DNA from 2 places in the Metabacillus sediminis genome. Region 2 is predicted to be linked to the other one. Evidence: riboswitches for the same ligand, from Rfam matches in the RefSeq annotation. Region 2 holds a riboswitch; the other holds the start of a gene.
The links. A riboswitch is a leader RNA that binds a small molecule or an ion and turns the genes downstream of it on or off. The one in region 2 is predicted to bind preQ1.
Positions count from the first base shown of each region.

Region 1 (3,269 bases), 950 kb from region 2:
TTTAACAAAATAATCTCGGTTGATATGCTTATTTTCAAAGGATTCGAGAATGTCCGGGGAATACTCGAATAAATAGTTCGTTCCCTGGTTTCCTAATAGAGTTACTCCTGTCAGTTCTTCGTCTTTTCTTCCGCTCATTTTCATTTCTCCTTTATACGCCGCGTTTATTTCCCCATAACAGCGTGTGCAGCTGGGGGAGAACGCGGACAAGATTTAATTGTTCATCCTCCATTACCTCATCGATTAGCCATTGGTAGCGGCTCATCAGTGTTTTCATCAAGGCTTCATCATTTGTTGTGGCTGTATCGTCATTTCCGACCTGCAGATAAAATGGAATACCGGGATACGTCAAGTGGACCTTTTTTGCAAAGGCGAGATCCTCAGCATTGAATACAACAACTTTTAAGCTAGCTGAAGAGAGGGTACCAGCATCCCTCAAACGGGTAAAAATACTGCTTAACACATCAAAATCTGTTTTCATCCCTGAGCTTGGGGGCTTAGGGGATATGGTAAGGTCATCGATTTCCGTAAACCAATCCTGGTAGCGGCTTCCCTGCGTTTCAAGAGCAATTTCGATGTCCTTTTCTTTCAGCCGTGCAATGACCGGCTGTAAATTTTTCAATAGCGCCGGATTTCCACCGGATACGGTCACATGCGAAAAACGGTTTCCGCCAATGCGGGTGAGCTCTGCCCACACCTGCTCGGCATCCATCTGGATGATTTCATTCTTCGCGGAACCGTCCCATGTAAAAGCGGAGTCACACCACGAACAGGAATAGTCGCAGCCTGCCGTTCGAATGAACATTGTTTTCTGGCCGATGACCATCCCTTCCCCCTGGATCGTCGGGCCGAAAATTTCAAGAACCGGAATCGTTTCAGCCATTGCTTTTCACCTTCTTCGGACGAAAGACCACATAGCTTGTCGGTGTTTCTCTGACAAATACCTGTACACAGACAGGCTTGCCGGGAAGCTGATCCAATTCTGCCTGAATCACTTCACTTATTTTTCGGGCAACTACTTCTGTCGTCGGAAAATCTTCTGGACTCCCGGACTGAAAAAGGGCATGCTCATTTAAAATCGTATGATCAAATTGTCCATGAACAAGATTTTTCAGCGTTTTGAAGTTTACAAGAAACCCTGACTCATCAAGCGTGTCTCCGGCAATCGTAACATTCACAAAATACGTATGACCATGAACATTCCGGCACGGGCCTGCACTCTCATGAGGAACATAATGGGCGGCAGACAGATGCATGTCTTTATTGAGCTCATATTGATAGTCATGGTTCACTTGAGGGTAAATCTGCTGAATCATTGCGCCGCCTCCTTTTTGTTCAAATAGGCTTCAAGGCCATTTTTTCGTAACACACATGCCGGGCATTCCCCGCAGCCATCTGCCGGAATTCCGTTATAGCATGTGAGGGTTTTCGTCCGGACATAATCAAGGGCTCCCAATTCATCTGCAAGCTGCCACGTTTCTTCTTTGTTAAGCCACATAAGCGGTGTGTGGAAGACAAGCTGCTCATCCATGGCCAGGTTTACGGTCACATTGCATGATTTTATAAATTGATCCCGGCAATCCGGATAGCCGCTGAAATCTGTTTCACAAACACCGGTAATGATATGCCTGGCCCCAATCTGATTGGCCAGAACGGATGCGAATGATAGAAACAGCAAATTTCTGCCAGGAACAAAAGTCGATGGGAGCTCGCCTTCTTTTTGTTCAATTACAATATCATTTCTTGTCAATGCGTTCGGTGCAAGCTGATTCAAAAGGGACATGTCCAGGACGTGGTGCCGGATGCCCTGCTCTTTTGCAATGGATTCGGCAATCTCAATTTCAAGCTTGTGGCGCTGATTATAATTAAATGTGACGGCTTCTACTTCTTTATAATTCTTTAGTGCCCAGAACAGGCATGTTGTGCTGTCCTGTCCTCCGCTAAAGACAACTAACGCTTTTTCTTTTTTCATGTTGAATCTCCTCCTGTTGACGGAGCTTCCAGTCACAACCATGTTTATCATGATTCAATTCGGTGAAATAATAAAGGCACCCCAATAGAGGTGCCTTAGCGAATGGTCTATAAAAAAACAAAAACAATATCCAAGGAACGCCTTTGATATTGCTGTCCTTAGTTTTTTATAGAGGGTTGTGCTAGAACCTCTCCCGTTCATTTGAAACGGATTTGTATTTAGCTGACCTGTTCACTATACATTAAAAATGGCCGTCTGCCAATAACCGGAGGAGCATTTATGGAAAAGAACCGTTTTTTGCAAGTAAGAGCCAGCTTCTGGTTTATCCCTTTGATTTATGGAATGATTGCCCTGTTACTGGCATATGTGAGTATGGCTCTTGACCAATATGCTTCAAAACATACGGAATTATACGATTACATACCTGACCTGTTTCTATCTGATATGCAGCTTGCTCAAACCATTTTAAGCTCGATCGCCACATCGCTATTAACCATGACGACCATCACGTTTTCTTCTATTTTGGTCGTGTTGACTACTTATGCAGCCCAGTTTTCTCCAAGAGCTTTGCAGAACTTTACGTCTGACCGCAGCTCTCAGCGCGTTCTTGGCATGTTTACCGGCGGATTTGTTTATACGATTGTACTATTGCTTTTAGCAAAGGGTAAAAGCGGCGATTTGTTTATTGTCCCCGCTCTAGCCATCGGTGTTGCTTTCGCATGCCTTGCTGCGTTTGTCTACTTTATCCATCATTCGGTCGCGTCAATTAAGGTCAGCAACCTGATCTTTCAAATCGCAAGCAAAACAATGAAGGCGTGGAAGGAAAATTATGAAGAAGATCAAAGCCTTAATGCCATGAGAGATTACGCTGGAGCGGAAGAAATCACTTCAGGAATAGACAGACAGCTGAAGAGCAAAAAAGCCGGATACATACAGCACGTGCAAGTACGGGAATTGATTCAGGCAGCTGAAAAATCAAAGATAACCATAAAAGTTGAAAAATCATTAGGCAGCTACGTAGATGAAGGAACACCTCTGCTTACCTATTGGGGACAAGATGAGCTAAGCGATGCTGACAGCCTGCTGAATCAGATTCTGATCATACCCGAGCAAGAGCCTGTCAGGGATGTGGGGTTTGGCATCCAAAAGCTTTCAGAGATTGCCATTCGATCCATTTCTCCGGCATTTAACGATCCATATACAACTGCAAATGCGGTTGAGCATATTGCACGGATTCTAACCCGTCTTGGGAAAAGCTACACTCCAACACCCTATTATACGGATGAAGCACAAAGAC
Region 1 covers NZ_CP147407.1:1,470,825-1,474,093, reverse strand. The annotation lists gene queF (preQ(1) synthase) at 1-138, opposite strand, end outside; gene queE (7-carboxy-7-deazaguanine synthase QueE) at 152-883, opposite strand; gene queD (6-carboxytetrahydropterin synthase QueD) at 876-1,316, opposite strand; gene queC (7-cyano-7-deazaguanine synthase QueC) at 1,313-1,972, opposite strand; PreQ1 riboswitch class I at 2,125-2,169, opposite strand; gene WCV65_RS07790 (DUF2254 domain-containing protein) at 2,252-3,269, shown strand, end outside.
Region 1: it holds a riboswitch for preQ1, as region 2 does, so the genes downstream of both, queC (7-cyano-7-deazaguanine synthase QueC) here and WCV65_RS02830 (QueT transporter family protein) in region 2, are expected to answer to the same signal.

Region 2 (3,269 bases):
TCTGCCCATTCGAGGGACTGAGTGCGAATCGTTTCATTTGAAGCAAGCTCCACAGCATTTTCCCAATCCTTATTCTCTTCAAAAAAAGCACGGGCAATTAATGAGATATTCTGATAATCCGGATCGAGCGCCACCGCTTTTTTGATGGAATGAACCGCTGCATCCTGCTTTTCCTGCTGCAGGTACAAAGAGAACAGCTGCAAGGCTACCTCAACCTTTAATACGAGGCTATCCGTCTCGATGCTTTTATATAAATCCAAAGCAGAAGCATCCATACCAAGCTCCATATAAGCATCGGCCATGTTTTTTCTTGCCCACTGAGCGAGCCCGCTCGTGATATGCTCCCATTTAAAAATCGCTGCTTCATAATCCTTGTTGTGAAAGTACACCTCACCCTGGGCAAAGCGTATTTCCGACGCATCCCCATCCTCTTTTACATGCTCATCAAGCAGCATCGTCCCTAATACCTGGACCGGGTGCACTCCGGTATCCGGTGCCAGTTCTTCAAAATATGTTTTCTTGCTTAAACGCGTTTCTGCAATCATGATTTTCCTCCAAAAAAATAGAGTATGTAGGTTTTAATTTCCCTGTCTATGATTCATTTACACCTCATAGGTATCTATTCTCATATTCTATCACTGATTTTTTTCATGACATTGCAAAATGATTTCATTTTCAATACAGATAAGACACCGGTGTAAAATTTACGGTTTGATTTTCCAACTAAAATGGGTTATTTATAAAAATCCCTTCTAAACTTGGCTGTTGATTTCCGCTGCAGGCGTTCGCTTTCCGCGGGGCGGGCGGTGAGCCTCCTATGCGCTGTGCGCATGCGGGGTCTCACCTGTCCCGCTGCTCCCGCTGGAGTCTCACGCCTTCCACTCCAATCAACAGGTGTTAATATATCAATTGTATGCATTAACAAAGCCAAAAGAAAAACCTTCCAAAGCATCAAATGAGAAACAAAATAAAAATGCCGGGAGATGAGGATCTCCCGGCATTTTTATATTAAATCAATCCTCATCCTTCACATCTGGATCTTCTGGAATTGGCTCGTTTCTCCACTCCTCCAGCTGCTTCTTCGCCTTCTCAAGCTGGTCTAAGTGTCCGTTAAATTGCTCTTTATTAATCATATAAACCTGTCCGTCATATACATAGCGGATTTTGTTCTGATGAACAAGTGCCTCAATATACGTCTCTGGCAGGGAAAGATATTCGGCTGTTTCTTTAATGGTTAAATACAAACGGAATTCCTCCTCTATGGGGTTTATTATAACGAATTGGGGGAGGATGGGTAAATAGGAGCCGCTGAGATTGGTTTTAACGGTGGGGTTGCCGATTGTAGGCGGATTCTTTATGACAGCGGAAAACTTAGTATCGATTACGGGCAAACCTTCTTCAGCACCCTATAATGATGTGAAAATGCGATTCCGTTTTGTTGAATAGCAACATTGTGCTGCTGAAAATGGGTTTTACGCTCCGCACTGTTAAATCAACACCTTTCTATTTACAAAAACTCTCAGGCGTACTATAATATCTACTTTCGGTCGTGGTTCGAAATCCTCCCACGAAAAAAAACTAAGGAGCAGGAAAAATGAATACTAGAACAGTAGTAGCCAATGGAATTTTAGCTGCGATTTATATTGCGGTTTCATTCATTATACAGCCGATCGCATTTGCGGCGTTTCAGTTCCGGGTGCCGGAAATGCTGAATCATCTCATCGTATTTAATAAGAAATATTTTTTCGGGATTGTGCTTGGAGTGTTTATATCCAATCTGCTTTTCTCTCCAATGAAAGCCTATGATCTCATCTTCGGGACAGGCCAATCGATTATCGCGCTGCTGATTACGATTCTGGCAGCAAAATTCATTAAAAACACATGGGCCTTGATGATTGTGAATACGCTTGTTTTTACCTTCACGATGTTCATCATTGCCTGGGAACTGCACTTAGCCTTCGATCTTCCGTTTTGGATCACTTGGGCAACCACTGCGGTTGGCGAGTTTGTCGTTATGGCCGCCGGGATGCCAATTGTTTACGCTTTGAACAAACGCCTGAAATTCAAAAATTTCGTCTAATACAAAAAAACTGCTCCCCAGATTGAACCGGGAAGCAGTTTTTTTAATTCATATGAACGACCTTTTTGACTGGACCTTCTTGTTTATGTTCCTCTGATTTTTCAATCAAGTGCTGCAAATGCCGTTTATAAAGGTACATCACAATGATATGCACCTTGGCCTGAGATATCCGGTAGAGAATCCATGGGAGAGACGGTCTGTATTCATGAATGGCAATGATGCATTCCTGTGTACCCGGTATTTGTCTGAACTCTATTCTCCCCCTGCTGCCATCCATTATTTTTGCAAAGGAACCGCCGGTTATATAATAAAGAGCCCGGTTCGAGGAGCTCCGTTCAGGGGCATAGCTTAGCTCCATAATCGGCTTTTTAAAGCCGATTAAACGGAACCGGCTTACCCTCTGCTGATTCGTCTCAACCTCCAATAGAGGACGGGCAAGCTTTGAAAGCCAGTTCATGTAATGATCCCCTGTCCAATCGGCATCTTTCCCCTCCGGTAGCAGGATGCGCTGAACGGAACGGACGTCCGATACGCCTGAACTTTTAGAAGAAGAGGATGCAGTCTTCTTTTTCTTCTGTTCCTTTTTCTCTTCCTCTAAGGCTTCTTTAGCTGCTTCTTTAAAAGGAGTCTGTCCGTAGCTAATTTCATCGTCCATGTTTTCCTTTTGAGCGACCATCGGATGCTTCAAGCTCTCGATTAAAGGATAGACGGTCGATCTAGGGGATTGAGTAATCAAACTGACCCACAGCCTTGATAAAGTGACGGTCATAAGAGGAATTTCAAAAACCTTTGGCTTTCTGCCCATTACCTCGGCTGTCTGAATCATCATTTCCTCGTACGTCATCACTTCAGGACCGCCGACATCAATGGACTTACCGGAAAGCTTTTTGTTTCCGATGCTTTTTTTCAGGGCAGTCAGGACATCTTTCAATGCAATCGGATGGGTTTTCGTTCTTGTCCACTTCGGCAGCATCATCATCGGAAGCCGTTTAACAAGCTTCGTCAAAATCGGGAATGAAGAACCTTTCGGACCGACTATGAGACCTGCGCGGATCGTTGTAACCGGTGTGCCGTATGCACCCAGTACCTTTTCTACCTCGAGTCTGCTTTTCAAATGGCGCGACAGCTCCTCTGTATCCTGCGGAATAATTCCGCTCATATAGATGATCTGCCTTACGCCGTTCTTTTT
Region 2 covers NZ_CP147407.1:519,638-522,906, reverse strand. The annotation lists gene WCV65_RS02845 (dynamin family protein) at 1-545, opposite strand, end outside; gene WCV65_RS02840 (excisionase family DNA-binding protein) at 1,014-1,244, opposite strand; gene WCV65_RS02835 (hypothetical protein) at 1,315-1,446, shown strand; PreQ1 riboswitch class I at 1,544-1,588, shown strand; gene WCV65_RS02830 (QueT transporter family protein) at 1,595-2,080, shown strand; gene WCV65_RS02825 (NAD(P)H-binding protein) at 2,124-3,269, opposite strand, start outside.